DNA from 4 places in the Pseudomonas sp. AC355 genome. Region 3 is predicted to be linked to each of the others. Evidence: riboswitches for the same ligand, from Rfam matches in the RefSeq annotation. Region 3 holds a riboswitch; each other region holds the start of a gene.
The links. A riboswitch is a leader RNA that binds a small molecule or an ion and turns the genes downstream of it on or off. The one in region 3 is predicted to bind cobalamin.

Region 1: it holds a riboswitch for cobalamin, as region 3 does, so the genes downstream of both, ACZ0AI_RS01995 (TonB-dependent receptor) here and ACZ0AI_RS17915 (CbtB domain-containing protein) in region 3, are expected to answer to the same signal.
Region 2: it holds a riboswitch for cobalamin, as region 3 does, so the genes downstream of both, ACZ0AI_RS06005 (ABC transporter substrate-binding protein) here and ACZ0AI_RS17915 (CbtB domain-containing protein) in region 3, are expected to answer to the same signal.
Region 4: it holds a riboswitch for cobalamin, as region 3 does, so the genes downstream of both, cobG (precorrin-3B synthase) here and ACZ0AI_RS17915 (CbtB domain-containing protein) in region 3, are expected to answer to the same signal.

Annotation. Positions count from the first base shown of each region.
Region 1 covers NZ_OZ409843.1:406,868-411,369, reverse strand. Annotated here, with positions in the region: gene ACZ0AI_RS02000 (ABC transporter ATP-binding protein) at 1-623, opposite strand, end outside; gene ACZ0AI_RS01995 (TonB-dependent receptor) at 674-2,812, opposite strand; cobalamin riboswitch at 2,923-3,141, opposite strand; gene ACZ0AI_RS01990 (LacI family DNA-binding transcriptional regulator) at 3,257-4,300, shown strand; gene otnI (2-oxo-tetronate isomerase) at 4,337-4,502, opposite strand, start outside.
Region 2 covers NZ_OZ409843.1:1,260,470-1,264,971, reverse strand. Annotated here, with positions in the region: gene ACZ0AI_RS06025 (HEAT repeat domain-containing protein) at 1-590, shown strand, start outside; gene ACZ0AI_RS06020 (DUF971 domain-containing protein) at 587-880, shown strand; gene ykgO (type B 50S ribosomal protein L36) at 1,099-1,254, opposite strand; gene ACZ0AI_RS06010 (type B 50S ribosomal protein L31) at 1,251-1,511, opposite strand; cobalamin riboswitch at 1,792-1,987, shown strand; gene ACZ0AI_RS06005 (ABC transporter substrate-binding protein) at 2,162-3,178, shown strand; gene ACZ0AI_RS06000 (FecCD family ABC transporter permease) at 3,175-4,209, shown strand; gene ACZ0AI_RS05995 (ABC transporter ATP-binding protein) at 4,206-4,502, shown strand, end outside.
Region 3 covers NZ_OZ409843.1:3,817,001-3,821,502, forward strand. Annotated here, with positions in the region: gene ACZ0AI_RS17895 (hypothetical protein) at 1-190, shown strand, start outside; gene cobM (precorrin-4 C(11)-methyltransferase) at 153-926, opposite strand; gene ACZ0AI_RS17905 (cobalamin biosynthesis protein) at 1,074-1,481, opposite strand; gene ACZ0AI_RS17910 (CbtA family protein) at 1,478-2,197, opposite strand; gene ACZ0AI_RS17915 (CbtB domain-containing protein) at 2,208-2,393, opposite strand; cobalamin riboswitch at 2,489-2,690, opposite strand; gene ACZ0AI_RS17920 (hypothetical protein) at 2,912-4,210, shown strand; gene ACZ0AI_RS17925 (hypothetical protein) at 4,203-4,502, shown strand, end outside.
Region 4 covers NZ_OZ409843.1:3,667,447-3,671,948, forward strand. Annotated here, with positions in the region: gene ACZ0AI_RS17280 (cobalt-precorrin-6A reductase) at 1-471, opposite strand, end outside; gene cbiE (precorrin-6y C5,15-methyltransferase (decarboxylating) subunit CbiE) at 468-1,673, opposite strand; cobalamin riboswitch at 1,810-2,015, shown strand; gene cobG (precorrin-3B synthase) at 2,112-3,467, shown strand; gene ACZ0AI_RS17295 (precorrin-8X methylmutase) at 3,464-4,096, shown strand; gene ACZ0AI_RS17300 (precorrin-2 C(20)-methyltransferase) at 4,105-4,502, shown strand, end outside.

The DNA.
Region 1 (4,502 bases), 3.4 Mb from region 3:
CAGAAAGCCGCCGCCAGGTTCAGGTCGTGAAAGCTGGCCAGGGTACTCAGGCCGAGGCTGCGCAGGTGCTGCAACAACTCCAGTTGGTAACGCGGGTCGAGGTGGTTGGTCGGCTCGTCGAGAATCAGCAAGCCGGGTTGCTGAACCAGCGCACGGGCCAGCAACACCCGTTGTTTCTCGCCGCCGGAAAGGGTGGCGAACGCCTGACCCGCCTGCGCAGTCAGGCCGACCTGCTGCAGCGCCTGGGCCACCATTGCGGCGTCCTCGGCGCTGTCGCCGGCGAACAACCCCTGGTGCGGCGTGCGCCCCATGGCGACCACATCGGCGACGCTGAGGCCGAACTCCTGCGGAAACTCCTGCAGCACCACGGCGATGCGCTGCGCACTCCAGCGCGGGGTCTGCCGCCAGAGGTTCTCGCCGTCGAGATGCAAGCTGCCGCTCGCCGGCTCGCTGGAACGATAGGCGCAGCGCAACAGGCTGGTCTTGCCGCTGCCGTTGGGGCCGATAAGGCCGACGAACTCGCCTTCACCGATATGCAGATCGATGTCCTGCAACAGCCAGCGTGGCGCACTGCGCCGACTCTCGACGGCCCATGACAGCTTTTCGATACGTAGCCTCGACATGCCCGACTCCTGCTTGTGGCGCACCGGCAAACTACCCGGTGCGCCGGCGTTTAGAAGCTGTAGTCAGCGCTGACGAAGAACGAGCGTGGCTCGCCCAGGTACCACTGCTGGCCATTGTTGCTCGTGGTGGTGGCGTACTGACGGTCGAACAGGTTGTTCAACTGCAGGCCGAGGGTCAGATCCTTCTGCAGATGCCAGTCGAAGTTGGCGTCCACCACGGTGTAACTCGGTACCCTGACGCTGTTGGCGTTGTCGGCGTAGCGGCTGTCCACATAACGGGCGCCGGCACCGACGCTGAAACGCTCGGCAAAGTCCTTGCTCAACCACAGGTTGGCGGAACGACGCGGCACGTTGGTGGGGCGATTGCCCTGGAAATCGTCGCCACCGCTGACGAACTCGTCGTACTCGGCGCGCACCAGTGCCGCATTGGCAGACAGCTGCACGGCATAGGGCAGGCGCAGCTCGAGGGTCGCCTCGATACCATCCGAGGATTGCTGGCCAACCTGCTGCTGGACGGTCGGGTTGGCCGGGTCGGTACTGAGCAGCTTGTTCTTGACGATGTGATAGGCGGCCAGCGTCCACTCGCCACGGTTATCGAAAAACTGCTGTTTGATGCCCACTTCGGTTTGCTTGGCGGTGCTCAGATCCCACTGCTGCTGGCCCGCACTGAGAGTCAGCAGGTTGCCGACGCCTTCGGTGCTGGTGGCGTACTGACCGTACAGCGACAAGTCATCGGTCAGCGCGAACACCAGGCCGGCGCGCCAGTTGTTGCCGGTCAGGCTACGGTCGCTGCGGGTGCCGGCCAGCAGATCATCACGATTCAGGTGTACCTGGTCACGGCGCACACCGGTGACCAGTGCCAGTTGCTCGGTGAGCTGCGTGCGGTTCTCGGCGAACAACGAGAACTGACGCGCCTGATTGGCTTCGCGAGCGCGATACGGGTCATTGCTGATGTAGCTACCACCACCGGACTGGCCGAGTGGCACGCTGTCGCTGAGGGTATTGCCGAAATCATGCTTGCGCACGAAACGGATGGAGTTGTAGTCCACGCCAACCACGGTGCGGCTGTCGAGGCCGAACAGCGAATGCTGCAGGGTGAACGTCTGGCGGTCGCCGATCTGTTCCTGGGTGTGCTTGATGCTGATGAAATCGCTACGCTCGACTAAATCACCCGGCTGCCAGGTGTAGGTTTCAGCGTTGCGCCAGCGCCGCTGGGTCTTGAGGTAGTACAGCTGGTTGCTGGCACTCAGGTTGTCGCTGATCGTCCAGTCGGTCACCAAGCGGGTCGACTGGTCGTTGTACTGCAGCGTGGCGTTCTCGACGTTGTAGTTACGCTCGCGCAGGCTTTCGCGGTAGTGACCATCCACCAACGGCGTGCCGAAATACTGCTGCGGCTCCTGATTACCGTAATCGTGACTGAGGGTGAAGCTCAGGTCGTCGGTCGCCTCCCAGCGCAATGCAGCACTGATGGCCAGGCTCTCGGAATCACCACGGTCGACCCAGCCATTGCTGGCCTGCTGATTGAGATTGAAACGGTAGCTCAGGCGGTCGTTCAGGGAGCCGCCGCTATCGAGTGCCATCTGTTGACGATCATCGGAGCCGTAACCCAGACGCACGCGATTGCGGATCTCGCCCTCGAAAGGCTTCTTCGGCACCACGTTGATCACCGCGCCCGTCGCCCCTTCGCCGTACAGCACCGAGGCCGGGCCACGGAGGATGTCGATACGCTCCACCGACCAGGTATCGACCGGAAAGGTCACGGTGCCGGCGCCGACATAAAGACGGGTGCCGTCATACAGCTGCATGGTCGAGCTGTGCCCGGTAAAACCCCGGGCGGACAACGCGGTGCCGCCATTGCCGGGCGTGCCCATGAAGGTGATGCCAGGTGAACGGGTGACGGCCTCCTGGACGGTGGCGTTGTTGCGCTTCTGGATCTGCTCGGCGCCAATGCTGCTGACGCTGGCGGGCGTTTCCAGTGGCGTCAGATTCAGGCGCGAGCCGGTCGTTGCCAGCGTATGCAGATCAGGCGGCGACGACTCATCGGCCGTGCCGGTGATCGCCGTCGAGGGCAAGGCTATTGAAGCGTTCGACTCGGCGGCCTGAGCCGGCAAGGCGAACAGCACGCAGGGCACTAGGCCCATGCGCAGGGATTTGCCCGACAGGGCATCGAACAGGGAATATCGGGACATGTCGTTCCACTCGAAACAGGAATGAATGAATCCCGGAGGGAACAACGCATAGGGAATCGCAGGCGCACGAAGCCCACGGAAACCGGCCTGCGCCCGCCCACCGCGGGTTTGCCAAACAGAAGTTTCGGGCCGGTCTCCGGGCTCACGAGGGTCATGAAGCATTCACCTTCCCATGCCGTGGCACAGTGGTTAATCGAATGCTTCGCTCGCATACCGTTGCGGGGGCAGCGCCGGACTGATCATTTTGGAGGTGACCTCTCAATGACGAACCGGCTTCCCGTTTCACCCCATGCACGGCGGCATGGGACACCTGAAACTGGCGCGCATCTGACCATCGAAGCGTCGAGCCGTCAATCATCGCCATGCAGCGGCCTCGATCCATGCACCATGGCATCGCCGGCTGGGATAACATCGCCCGACCCCGGATTGGCCAGGAAACACAGGATGCAGCGAGACGATGATCGAGCGACCGGCAGGCGCTCCGCTACCGCCCCAGGCAAGCCGCCGACGCTGGCGGATGTGGCCAAGGTCGCAGGCGTTTCGCCGATCACCGTGTCGCGCACGCTCAACCAGCCGGAGATCGTCCGCCCGGAACTGCGCGAAAAGGTCTTTCGTGCCGTGCACAAGACCGGCTACGTGCCGGCCATGCTCACCGGCGTGGCCGAGCAGCGCAGCCGGCTGATTTCCCTGCTGGTGCCGACGATTGCCAATTCGATCTTCTCGGACACGGTGCAGGCGCTGATCGACACCCTCACCGAAGCCGGCCACGAGACGCTGATCGGCCTGACCAACTACAGCGCCGAACGCGAAGAGCAGCTACTCGACGCCATCTTGCGGCGGCGCCCCGATGGCATCGTACTGACCGGCACCCTACACACCAAAGCCAGCCGCACGCGCCTGTCGCGCTCGGGCATTCCGATCGTCGAGTCCTGGGATCTCGCGCCGCGGCCGCTGGACATGTTGGTGGGCTTTTCCCACGAAGCGGTCGGCGTGGCCACCGCGCGCTACCTGATGGGCAAGGGCTATCGGCGCTTCGCCGTGGTGACCCTGGATGACCCACGCGGCCACCGACGCTGCGAAAGCCTGATCAGCGAACTGGCGAGCCAGGGGATTACCGAGGTGCCGCGCGTGGTGTTGCCGCCACCGGCAACGGTGAACCTCGGCCGTGAGGGCCTGCAGCGTCTGTTAGCAGGTCGCGAGCGCCCGAATGTACTGGTGTGCAGTTCCGACACCCTGGCCCACGGCGTGCTGGAAGAAGCCACCGAACTGGGCATTCGCGTGCCGCAGGATCTGGCGGTGATGGGCTTTGGCGACCTGAGCAGCGCCGCTCACCTGCACCCGGCCCTCTCCACCGTGTGCATCAACGGCGCGGACATCGGCGTGCAGGCGGCCCGCGCGCTGGTGCAACGCCTCGATCATCCCCACGAAGAACCAGTGAAAGTGCGCATCGATACCGGTTTCAGGATCATCGAACGGCAGAGCGCATAGCCCGCTCGGCACTTGACGATGCCACCCCCGCGCACTTCAACGCCAAGGTGCGAACCAACCCAAACCGTCTTCAGTGAGGCCTCTCGGGTTGTATTCACAACCAATCCAGCCGTCATAGCCAAGTTCGTCGAGCAGGGCGAATAGCTGCGGATAGTTCACCTCGCCGGTGTCCGGCTCGTGGCGATCCGGTACGCCGGCAATC
Region 2 (4,502 bases), 2.6 Mb from region 3:
TGCGCGAGTTGCGGCTGATCGACAGCGTACCCACTGCCGTCGCCGCGCTGCAGGACAGCGATGCCTTCGTGCGCCGTGAGGCGGTAGGCATCCTCGGTTGGTTGAAACAGGTCGATGCGCTGCCCCAACTGGCGCGCCTGGCCAGTGACGATGCCGATACCGAAGTACGCCGCGCCGCCACCGGTGCGCTGGGTCTGGCCAGCGACGACAGCGTGCTGCCGGCTTTGCAGACGGCGCTCAAGGATCGCGAATGGCAGGTGCGTGAGGAGGCAGCCACCACCCTCGGCAAAGTCGGCCAGGCCGGCGCCGGCCCTGCGCTACTGGAGGCGCTTGGCGACAGCTATTGGCAGGTACGACTGCGTGCCGTGCGCTCGCTCGGCCGCCTGCGATTCGCTGCGGCGCGTGAGGCGCTGGTGGAACTGCTCGGGCACGCGATCAGCAACCTGCGCAAGGAGTCCGCACTGGCGCTTGGCGAGCTGGGCGACGCTCAGGCACTGCCAGCATTGCTGGCTGTTGAGCACGATGCCGATCCGGAAGTGCGCAAAGCGGTGCGTATCGCCATCGGCCAGTTGCGCCTGCAAAAGCCATGAACCAGGCACCCGTCGCAATACATAACAGTGCCACGCAAGCGACATTGACCGTGGAGTGGGGGCAAGGGCAGGTACAGGTGCTTGCTCACGGGCGCCTGCGCGCCGGGTGCCCGTGCTCGAAATGCCGGGCGGCCCGGCTGGCGCAGCGCATCGACGTGGCACCGGATGGCGTCCGCATCACGGCAGTCCACCCTCAGGGCTATGGGCTGCAACTGGTATTCGACGATGGCCACGACCGCGGCATCTATCCCTGGAGCTATTTGCGTGAGCTGGGGGAGGTGGCAGGTTGAAGTTGGCCGGGCTTGTCGCATGGCCAGGTCGTCACGGCGCCAGCCGCGGGATGACCGCAATCGCATTCGCGCCGAGGGCGGCGCTCCCACCGAAATGGCGCTGAACATCCATTTTGCAGACGCCTCGATACTGTAGGAGCCCGCTTGCGGGCGAATGGTTGTCGCGCCGCGGACTTGGAGAGACGGCTGCGATCGCGCCGAGAGGCTGATGCAGGCACTTACCCCTTGTTCTTGCGCTGCGGTTTGGGCCGGCCTTGCACGCACTTGAAGCGTGGCTCGGTCTTGCAGATCACGTAGATGCGGCCACGACGTTTGACGATCTGGCAATCGCGGTGGCGCAATTTGGCGGTGCGCAGCGACGCGAGCACTTTCATGAGCGGGCTCCTGCAAAACCGGCGAAGCGCTTGTTGAAGCCGGCCACTCGTCCTTCGCTTGCAGTCTGGCGCTGCTGGCCGGTGTAGATCGGGTGCGAGGCGCTGGAAATATCGAGCGTGACGTAGGGGTAGACGTTGCCGTCGCTGTGCTCGCGGGTCTTGTCGGTGCTGACCGTGGAGCCGATCAGCCAGTAGGCGTCAGCCGAGACGTCGTGGAATAGAACGGGGCGATATTCAGGGTGGATACCAGGTTTCATAAGTGCTCCAATAAATACGTTATAAAGTAACAATATTCAGTCTTATTGATTTTTGTTCTCATTTCAAGCCCGAATCTGGATTTTTCCCGCAGGCCTCAATCGGCCCTCGGATCTTCCAGATCAGAAGCTGAAATGAGCGCTGAACTGGACTTGCTAAATTGTTATGTTGTAACAATAATGGCCGCCGAAATTAGCCGTACAAGTGCTGCACTGGCTTCCGGCTTGTTGGGATGAATGCGCAGAAACTCCAGCGAAGCGCTGCAGGGGAGCGACCTAATCGTTTAAGATGCCGCCCGCCGGTTTCCGCGAGGAATTAATAGGGAATCCGTCGCCACCTCTGGTGGCCAAACGGAACTGCCCCCGCAACTGTAGGTACTGAGCATCGTTGCATTAGTGTCACTGGGTTCGAATCCGGGAAGGCCGCAGCGTTGCCACGACGTACCAGTCAGGAGACCTGCCGGCATAGGTCTGAGCAGCTGCAGTGCAGCCCTGCTCGGGCGCTGCAATCGAACCAGCCGGCGGGGTGTCCGGGAGGGGCATCCGTAATCACCTTCCTTAGGGACAGGTGCGGCCATGGCCGCTTGGCGTGATGTGTTCTCCAGCCTGCGCACTGCCATTTATGCGTATCTGTTGATTGGGAGATCACCCGCATGACCGTGTCTCGTTTTGCCGTTCTGGCCGCCACCCTTGGCCTGTCTTCGATGGCGCTGGCCGCCGCCCCGACTCAGTATCCCCTGACCCTCGAGAACTGCGGCCATGAACTGAGCTTCGCCGCTGCGCCCAAGAGCGCCGTGACCATCGGCCAAGCCGGCACAGAAATTCTCTATTCCCTCGGGCTTGGCGACCGCCTGGTGGGTACCTCGCTGTGGTTCAGCAACGTGCTGCCCGAGTTCGAGACGCAGAACGCCAAGGTCGAGCGGCTGGCCGACAATGACCCGAGCTTCGAGTCGGTGATCAACAAGCGCCCCGGTCTGGTGGCCGTGCAGTTCGAGTGGATGGTTGGCAAGCAGGGCGTGGTCGGCACCCGTGAGCAGTTTCACGAGCTGAAGATTCCCACCTACATCATGCCGTCCGACTGCGAGGGCAAGGACAATCTGGTCGGTGCCGACGGTACCCGCCTGCAGCCTTTCCAGATCGACAGCCTGTACAAGAGCGTGCAGCAACTGGCGCAAATCTTCGACGTGCAGGCTGAGGGCGACAAGCTGGTCGCCAGTCTGCAGGACAGGCTCGGCAAAGCGGTCGCCAACGCCGGGCAGCGTCAGGCCAAGCAAATCTCCGCTGCGTTCTGGTTCTCCAGCGCCGATCTGGATCTCGATCCCTACATGGCCGGCCAGAAAGGCGTCGCCGACACCATGATGAAGTCGCTGGGCCTGCGCAACGTGGTCGAGTCCAGCGAAGAGTGGCCGACGGTCGGCTGGGAAACCCTGGCCAAGGCCAACCCGACCGTGCTGGTACTCGCGCGCATGGATCGCCGCCGTTTCCCGGCTGACGACGTGGAGAAGAAACTCGAATTCCTGCGTAATGATCCGGTCGCCAAGCACATGGATGCCGTGAAGAACGGCCGCATCGTGATTCTCGATGCTGACGGCATGCAGGCTTCGCTGCGCATGGTCACCGGCATCGAAACCCTGGCGAAGGCCGTTGACGGGTTCGATCTGCAGAAATGATTGCTCGCGGCTCCCGCCTGTTCCTGCTCACCATCATCTGCCTGCTGTTGCTGGCCGTAGCGGTGGTCGTCGGTGTGGCGCTGGGGGAGACCCGTATTCCGCTGTCGGTGGTCTTCCAGGTGCTGGCCAACAAGTTGTTCGGGGCAGGCTTCGTGCTCGACCCGATCGACGAGGGCATCGTCTGGAACTACCGCCTGACCCGCGCCCTGGTCGCCGCCTGTTGCGGCGCCGGGCTGTCGGTGTGTGGGGTGGTGCTGCAGGCGCTGCTGCGCAATCCACTGGCCGATCCTTATTTGTTGGGGATTTCCGCCGGTGCTTCCACCGGAGCGGTTTCGGTGGCGCTGCTGGGGCTCGGCGCGGGCATGCTGTCGCTTTCGATGGGCGCCTTCATTGGCGCAATCGCCGCCTTCAGCCTGGTCGCATTGCTGGCGCGGGCAGCGGGCGGCGGCGCGCTGAATGGCACCGGGCAGATCATTCTCGCTGGCATCGCCGGCTCCCAGTTGTTCAATGCACTGACCTCGTTCCTGATCACCAAGTCGGCCAGCGCCGAGCAGGCCCGGGGCATCATGTTCTGGCTGCTCGGCAACCTCAGCGGCGTCAACTGGCACGATGTCGCCCTGGCCGTGCCCGTGGCGCTGGCCGGGGTGCTGCTGGTGGCCTGGCATACCCGCGCCCTGGATGCCTTCACCTTCGGTGCCGAATCGGCGGCGTCGCTGGGCGTACCGGTGCGCCGGGTACAGGCCACGCTGATCGCCTGCGCGGCGCTGGTCACGGCGGTGATGGTGTCGATCGTCGGCTCCATCGGTTTCGTAGGCCTGGTGATTCCTCACGCTGCACGGCTGCTGGTCGGCGTGCGGCATGGCCGGCTGGTGCCGGTCGCAGCCCTGACCGGCGCGGTGTTCCTGATCGCCGCCGACGTGCTGTCGCGTACGGTGATCAAGGGGCAGGTACTGCCGATTGGCGTGGTCACCGCGTTGATCGGCGCGCCGGCCTTCGCGGTGATTCTGGTACGTGGGAGGCGGGTGCGGTGAGTACGGTGCTGCAGTGCAGCGACTTGGGCTGGTCGGTGAAGGGAAGGGCGATCGTCGCCGGCGTCGACCTGCAATTGCGCCAGGGCGAGACGCTCGGTCTGATCGGTCCCAATGGTTCGGGGAAGTCGACCTTGCTCAAGCTGCTGTCCGGCATCCGCACACCGGGCAGTGGTCGTGTACACCTGCAGGGCAAGCCGCTAGGTGGCCTGAGTCGCCGCGATGTCGCCCGCCAGTTGGCATTCGTCGAGCAACAGGCCGACACCGGTGATGCGGTGACGGTGCGCGATGCCGTC
Region 3 (4,502 bases):
GCCGGCGCTGCATGCCTGGTTGGGCGAACAAGTGGTCATCCAAAGCGCGCTCGATTATCCGATCTTTCTGCAGCGCCTGTACGCCAGCGATCTCAACGGGCGCCTCGCCCAGCGGGGCGCGCAGATCGTCATTGCCGACAATCACGGCAAGGTCAGCGAGAGTCTGTATCGTCTGCAACGCCTGCCCTGAATAGGTGGCGATGGCTCTCGTGGTACAGCGCCGAATCGGCGAAGTCCTCGGCGCCCAATACCCTGCCGACCAGAATCAGCGCGGTGCGACGAAAGCCCTTGGCGCTGACCTTCTCTTCGATATCGGCGAGGGTGCCGAGCACCCAGTCCTGGTCCGGCCAGCTGGCGCGATGCACCACCGCGATCGGGCAACTGGCGCCATAGTGCGGCAGCAGCTCGCCGACGATCTTCGCCAGGTGCTGCACACCCAGGTGGATGGCCATGGTCGCGGCGTGCCGAGCCAGATCATGCAGCTGCTCGCCCTCGGGCATCGGTGATTTGCTGGCGTAGCGGGTGAGGATCAGTGTTTGCGAAACATCCGGCAGCGTCAGCTCGCTTTCCAGCAGGGCGGCGCAGGCTGCCGTCGCGGTGACCCCCGGGATGATCTCGAAAGGGATGCCCAGGGCGCGCAGATGACGAATCTGCTCACCGATGGCGCCGTACAGCGATGGATCACCGGAATGTACCCGTGCCACATTCTCGCCGCGCCCGTGGGCGGCGTGCAGCAGGGCGATGATTTCATCGAGATGCAGTTCGGCGGTGTTCACCACCAGGCTGGCCTGATGGCCTTCGAGCAGCGCTTCGGGCACCAGGGAACCGGCGTAGAGAATTACGGGGCAGGAACGAATCAGACGTTGGCCTTTCACGGTGATCAGCTCGGGGTCGCCGGGGCCGGCGCCGATGAAATAGACGGTCATGGGATTCCTGGGCTGCAAGCGGCAAATGGTGGAGGCCTGCTGCTGTAGGAGCCGCGACCCCGCGGCGAATGGCGTGAGCGATGCCGTTTCGCGGCGAGGCTGCAATTCTTTCGCGCCGAGGTCGACGCTCCTACAGTAACGGCGTTTCTAAGGTTCGATGTCTGCGATAGCCAGCGTGGCAGTGGCGCTCTTGCGCTTGGTTATCCACAGGCGTGCGGTTCGACCACCGAGGCGTTCGGCCAGGGCCAACGCGCTGGCTTCTGCAACGCTCGGGCTGCCGGTAACGTGCAGGGCAATAGCCGAGGTCTGGCTCAGGCGCTCATGGTAACCCGTCAGCGCATCCGCGGGCATGAAGCTGATGGGCAGGCCCAGATGCTCGGCCAACTGCAGCAATCCGGGCTCGTCAGCCTTGTGTTCGCTGCTGGCCAGGGCTGTCAGCTTGGCAGTGCTCGAGCCATGCTCGGCCAGCGTATCGTCGAGCAATGCCAGCAGCTCGCTCAGCGAACACCCGCGCCGGCAACCCAGGCCAGCGACGAGGGTAGGGCGCTCGTTCATTCTGCGTGTCGAGTGCGGTCATGGAACCAGGCGGCAGCCAGCCCCAGAGCAGCCCAGAACGCAGCGTTGGTGAGCAGCGAGGCAAGGATGAATTCGTGCTCCAGCGCTTCGGGTGCCAGGCTTTCATGCACCTCAGGCTGCGGTGCGCCAATCACATGGGGCAGCGCCAGAATCACCAGGCCCAGTATGCGCAGCATCCAGTTGCCGCCAAATGCCAGCAGCGCCAGGCCTGCAGCGGTCGAAGCAGCGGTGCCGATCCACCAGTACTGGCGCAGTAGCAGCTCGGCCGCGGCGGTACCTGGCAGCTCCGGCGGCAAGCCGCTCGAGGGCGCGAGCACGAAGGTGGCGAAACCGGCCAGCCCCCAGAGCAGGCCCTGCCAGGTTTTTTCGGGGGCGCGCAGGGTGAACAGGCCAGCGAGCATCAGTGCGAAGCCCACGCCCACCACCAGATTGCTCAAGCCTGTGGATAACAGCCGTTGCCAGCCGTCTTCGGGTGCCCAGGCTTCACCATCGTGGCCGTGACCGCCTGCGGCTTCATGGTCGTGAGCGGAGCTGGCGGTGTCGTGGTTATGTTCAATAATGGCGGCGGGCTCGGCGACTTCGAACGTTTCCGCGTGCAGGATCAGTGGGGTTACCCACAGGCTCTGCAACAAGGTCAGCACGATGGCGGCGAGCAGGCCGGCGAAGCCGGCAGTCTGGGCGATGCGCTTGATCATCATGGCGTCCTCAGTGGCACGGAAACGCGGCGCTATGCCGGGTATCGTGGGCGGCGTTATGCAGGGCTTCTACGTGGGAAAAGCCGGCGAAGAAGATCAGCACGGCGCCCAGAACGCAGCTGCCAACGGCGAGCAAGATACGTTGCGACAAGGGACGCGCAGAGGCGGTGGAATTCGAAAGGACGCTGCTGGACATGATCGTAGACCTCAGGGGTAAACGGCACAGCAGGACACGGCGAGACTGCCCGCACAGGCGGGCGATAGTCGGCGCGTGCCCGCCCACCGCGGGTTGCCAAACAGAGGATTCAGGCCGGTCTCCGGGCTCACGATGATCACTGGGCAGTGATAAGGATCGGCCTTCCCATGCTCTCGCACAGTGGCCAAAACGATCCTGACATTCGCTTACCGTTGCGGGGGCAGCGCCGGACTCGAACCGGCTTCCCGTTTCACCTCACGCACGGCGGCGTGAGACACCTGAAACAACTGCGCAAGAACACCATGAAGCGGCAGATGCGTCAATATGTTACGCCATTTGTGGGTAAGAGCTTGCGTGGTGCGTTGCCCGGAGGTCATTCAAGTACCCGATAGTTGAGATTGGATGATCTTGCTAACTGATCCCAATTAAAATTGTTAACGCACCTTGTTTTGCGATAATTTTCAGGAGGCTGATCGGAGATTGGCCATTACTATCAGCTTTTGATGGGTATATCAGGGATGAAATTTTTACCGTTCTTTTTCTGGCGCATTTGCGCCTTCCTTCTCGTAGCCCTGTCCAGTCCAGCGCTGCAGGCAACACCTGCCCATGGCTTGGAGATTCCAGGCTTTGGCCGCGCCATATCGATAGATGAAGCCAATGCATTTCTGGATCGGGGCCGACGGTTCTCCTACAGGGGAAAACAACTTCAACCGGTCGGTGACTGGTACCAGCGCAACAGCCGCTATTATCTGTTAGGTGATGACAGGACACTGCTGGCTGTGGGTACGGGTAAAGAGGTCTTGTCGTTCGAGTACTTCAAGACGGGTGCCCAGTTGATTAATATCCATGAAACGGGTGTACCGGTTGCAACTCCACTCAGCACGTTCACCATGCTGGGGTGGCCGCAGAGCAATCCCGACTTGCGGGTATTTCCTCAATTCGACCTGGCATTGTCCGCATCGACAGGTGAGCTGCGTAAATACTCCGTTGCGCCATATGGCGATGAGGGCCTGCTGTTGGTTTCTCCAGACCTCAGCCGTGCCGTGTCACGCAGTGCCTATGGGGCCGTCATTCTGATGGAGCCAGGTAAAGGGCTGATTGGCATGATCTGGCCCGACGAGAAGGCATTGGAAGAAGCCCGTCAGGAGGTTCGCCTTGAGGGGGGACGCCTAGACGCTACAGGCAGATATGATCGTGGTTCGCAGTTTGGTCTGTTCGAGCCTTATGCAAGGTACCAATGGACGAAAAAGAATTTTGAATGGTACCGCGTGGGCGCTCAATGGCATCTTCGAGGTTTGGGTAAAACTACGGAGCCAGAGCCAGTATCGACGGACTTTTATAAGTTCCTTCAGAACTATTATCAGAGCTTGGTCAAAAGTGGAAAGCCATTGCCCTGGCGAAACTTTCGCGCTGGCCATCCCGGTATAAAAGTGCTGCCTGTCGATGATTTGCGATTGATGCCACCCTGTAATTGTGGTGTGTATTATTATAGCGGTCATCAACTCCCATTGGCATTTTCCTTAGATCGGCCGCTTAAGTTGCTCGGTGTCAATGTCGAAGCGTTTGGGCTCTCAGGAAAAAAATTCCTGCCGCGTCTTTACACACGGATGGAAAGGAGTTCCATATTGTCTGCCATGACTCGTCACTTCGCTTCGCAGGGTTTGCGCATGGAGCCGCTTAATGAAGATCATCATATCGTCAGGGGTGGGGCGGTGAAGCTGTTCGTAAGAGTTTATCGGACCGCTGACCCCAATACTCAGGCTATCGATATAGCCAGTCGCGGCGCATTTGATTGTATGGAATGTTATGATGAGTGAATCAAAATTTCTTTTTCAACAAGTGTTCTTTGTAGTGTTGTTACTTCTTCTGGCGGGATGTCGCTCGCATGAATATACGCCGACGGTACCTAGCGTAGAATTCGATAAAGGTAAAAGTCTGGGCAGCTTAGAAGTGCAATATGACTATGCCAAAGACGATGCTCCTACTTTGAGTAGTGCCTTTCGCCGTAATGTGATCGATTCGGATATTGGCGTTGCAGGGACATATATATTTTTGGTGGCCTATCCAACTCTGAAAGTTGATGAAGATTATTCTTCGCTAGATTTAAAA
Region 4 (4,502 bases), 150 kb from region 3:
GGCAGGTTGGCTCTGCAGGCAGCGCACGGTCCAGTGCTGGTGGGCGGGAATCTCGTGCAGATGCTCCAGTGGCTCGCGGCCCAGGGTGAACAGCGGGCGCTGGAAATCGCTCAGTGCGGTGATCAGCGAGGGCCAGTCGAATACCTCACGCCAGTCATCGTCGGGTGATGAAACCCAGCCCGGGCGACGCAAGGCCCAGCAGGCAATACCAGCCAACTGGGCGGCATGGGCAGCGTTGCGGCTGATCTGCGCAGCATAGGGATGGGTGGCATCGACCAGCAGGTCGATGCCCTGCTTGTGGATAAAATCCGCCAGCCCCTCGACACCACCAAAGCCACCGACACGTACCTGGCAGGCCAGATCCTCCGGCACCTTGCCCAGCCCGGCCAGGCTATAGATATGTGCGGGGCCAAGGCGACGGGCAAGATTCAGCGCTTCGCCGATCCCGCCCAGTAGCAGGATGCGGCTCATAACGGCTTGCTGACCTGCAGCAGGGTGATCGGCAACGCGGCGCGCCAGGTGTCGAAACTGCCAAGCGGGCGCGCCTGGGCCACTTCGATACGGGTCAGCTCGCCGCCCTGGTCGCCACGAAAGGCGATCAACGCCGCCTCGCTCTGCAGGGTCACGGCGTTGGCCACCAACCGACCACCGGGCTTGAGCGCGCGCCAGCAACTTTCCAGCACGCCGGGCGCGGTCACCCCGCCACCGATGAAGATGGCGTCTGGCGCTGCCAGCCCGGCCAGCGCCTCGGGTGCCCGCCCGGCCACCAGTTGCAGGCTCGGCACGCCAAGGGCATCGCGGTTGTGGGCGATATGCCCCTGGCGTCCTTCATCAGCCTCGATGGCGATGGCGCGGCAGCTGGGGTGCGCGCGCAGCCACTCGATGCCGATGGAGCCGCAACCGGCACCGACATCCCAGAGCAGTTCGCCGGGCAGCGGCGCCAAGCGCGCCAGGGTGATGGCGCGCACATCGCGCTTGGTCAGTTGTCCGTCATGGCGATAGGCATCGTCCGGCAGGCCCGGCGTGAGCGGCAGGCGCATGGCGTCATCACTGGCCACGCAGTCGATCGCCACCAGATTCAGATCAGCAGATCGAGCCAGCGACCAGCCATCAGCCAGGCCATCGATACGCCGCTCACGCTCACCGCCCAGGTGTTCGAAGACGCTCAGCCGACTGGGGCCGAAGCCACGCTCGCGCAGCAATGCGGCAATGGCCGCCGGGCTCTCGCCATCGTTGCTCAGCACCAGCAGGCGTACGCTGGGATGAATCTGCGCATTGAGCGCTGCCAGCGGACGACCCACCAGCGAGACCAGAGGTGTGCTCTGCAGTGGCCAGCCCAGGCGAGCCGCCGCCAGCGAGCAGGAGGAAGGCGCCGGCAGAATATGCAGCTCCTCGCTCGTCAGCTCGCGGGCCAGGCTGGCACCGACACCGAAGAACATCGGGTCACCGCTGGCCAGCACGCAAACCGGCGTGCCGCGGCGCTCCAACACCGGCGCCAGGGAAAAGGGCTTGGGCCATTCCAGACGTGTGGCACGGATGCAATGCGGCAACAGCGCCAGCTGGCGCTCGCTGCCAAACACCTGTTCGGCCGCCAGCAATGCATGTCGCGCCGCCTTGCCGAGGCCGGGGTAGCCGTCTTCACCAATGCCCACGACGGTTAGCCAGCGTGTCATGCGTTTTTCCTCGTTATCAAAATCGCCCAGATCGTTCCTCACGCTCCGCGTGGGAATGCCGCCCAGGACGACGCTCCGCGTCCGATGCTGCACGCTATCGGACGACGCGGCTTTTCATCCTAGCGAACAAAGCGGGCATAATAGCGCCTCTGTCGGTGTCCGTCGGCTACGTGGTACGTAGGCGCGGGCCTAAGAGGGAACACGAGCAGATCGTTCTGCGGCGTGGCTGCCCCCGCAACTGTTGCAGCGAGCGCATGCGCCAATCGCCACTGGGAAACCGGGAAGGCCGGCCACGCGCCATGACCTGCGAGCCAGGAGACCTGCCGACGGATTCAGTCGCATGTGCCCACACCGGGCGGGGTGTCCCGGTGATAGAAGCTCCTCCTTCTCTGGCCTATCCTCGAACGGATGCCCATGTGACCCGACCCCGGTGATCCGTTGAAACAGGCTTTTTGCATTCCATCCCCTGCTGTTCGCCCCTCGGCCTGTCCGGGGTTGCTGCGTATCGTGCAGGCGAAGGATGGCGGCATCTGCCGGATCAAGCTGGCCTGCGGGCGCCTCGATGCCACCGGAGCCGAGCGCATAGCCCAGGCCGCACAACACCATGCAGGCGGCGTGATCGAAGCCACCAACCGCGCCAACCTGCAGATTCGCGGCATCCACGCCGGCAGTGAAGACGCATTGATCGGCGAGTTGCTGGCCGCCGGCCTCGGCCCGAATTCACCCTCTGCCGACGATGTGCGCAACCTGATGGTCAGCCCGGCGGCCGGCCTCGATCCGGCGGCGCTGGTCGACGTATCACCACTGGCCGCCCGCCTGCTGACGACGCTGGAGAACACCCCACGCCTGCACGCGCTGTCGGCCAAGTTCGCCCTGCTACTCGATGGCGGCGAACGCCTGGCCATGCTCGAACACCCTCACGATATCTGGCTCAGCGCCCTGCCGCTGGATGGCCAGATCGGCTATGCGTTCGGTCTCGCCGGTTGCCCGCCACAAGCGCCTGGCGATGTGCCCGCGCTGGCCGTGGTGCCCGAGGCCCATGCCGATGAGCTGCTGCTGGCGCTGCTCGACCTGTTTCTTGAACTGGCCACGCCCGAGCAGACACGCATGCGCCACCTGCTCGCCACTCACCCTGCTAGCGAACTGCTGCAGCGCCTGGGCGAGCGTCTGGGTGACGTGCTGCTGAGCGCGGATGAGTGGCGACGCCGCCCGGCCGAACCTCAAGCGCATATCGGCATCGGCGCACAGCGCCAGCCTGGCCGGGTATATGTCGGTGGCGTCCCTCCATTGGGCCGGCTCGACGCCGAACAGCTGCTCGGACTCGCCGCCTTGGCTCGACGTCTGGGCGATGGCAGCCTGCGCATGACCCCCTGGCAGAGCGTGTTGCTGCCCAATGTCGCCACAGCCGATGCGCAGGCAGCCCTCCAGGCGCTGGAGGGGCTCGGCTTGCTGGTCGATGCCGATGCGCCGCTAGCCCGCATCATCGCCTGTACCGGCTCAAGCGGCTGCGCCAAGGGCCTGGCCGATACCAAAGCCGATGGATGCCGCATGGCCGAGACGCTGAAGGCTGGCCGCCGCCTGGCCGGCCTCCACCTCAGCGGCTGCAGCCGTTCCTGCGCCGCCGCCCACCGTGCCCCCGTGACCCTGCTGGCGGTAGCCGAAGGCCGCTACGATCTGTTCGCCCGCCAGGCGGACAGCAACGATTTCGGCGCGCCACTGGCCCGCCACCTGACACTTGACGAGGCCAGCGAACTGCTGGCCTCGCTTCCCGATACCTGGAGTTTCACCCGATGACCGATTACATCCGCGATGGTCAGGAGATCTATCGCCATTCCTTCTCCATCATCCGCGCCGAGGCCGACCTGAGCGCCATTCCGGCGGATCTCGAGAAGCTCGCGGTGCGGGTCATCCACGCCTGCGGCATGGTCGATGTGGTGCAGGATCTACGCTTCTCCACGGGTGCCGGTGCGGCCGGTCGCCAGGCCCTGGCCAATGGCGCGGCGATTCTCTGCGATGCGCGCATGGTCGCCGAAGGGGTGACCCGTGCGCGCCTGCAAGCGGCCAACCCGGTGCTCTGCACCCTCAACGATGCTGGCGTGCCTGAGCTGGCCAAGAAGCTGGGCAACACCCGTTCGGCGGTGGCGCTGGAGCACTGGCGCGAGCATCTCGAAGGCTCGGTGGTGGTAATCGGCAACGCACCTACCGCGCTGTTCTATCTGCTCGACATGCTGGCTGCGGGCGCGCCCAAGCCAGCGCTGATTCTCGGCTTCCCGGTGGGCTTCGTGGGCGCGGCGGAGTCCAAGGATCTGCTCGCCAGCACCTTTGCCGAGCATGGCGTGCCCTACGTGATCGTCCAGGGCCGTCGGGGCGGTAGCGCCATGGCCGCCGCCGCGGTCAACGCCCTGGCCACGGAGGTCGAGTGATGAACGGTATGGACCGCCCCGGAAAAGGCCGCCTGCTGGGCCTGGGCGTCGGCCCGGGCGACCCCGAGCTGATCACCCTGAAGGCCCTGCGCCTGCTCAAGTCGTCACCCGTGGTCGGCTACTTCGTGGCCAAGGCCAAGGCCAATGTCGGCCAGGGCGGCAACGCCTTCGGCATCATCGAAGGCCACCTGGACGACAGCCAGCAGCGCCTGCCACTGGTGTATCCGGTAACCACCGAAAAACTCGAACCGCCACTGACTTACGAAGGCGTGATCAGCGACTTCTACGACACCTGTGCGGTGCAGATCGCCGAGCATCTGGATGCTGGTCGCGACGTGGCGGTGATCTGCGAAGGCGACCCGTTTTTCTACGGCTCCTACATGTACCTGCACGACCGCCTGGCCGA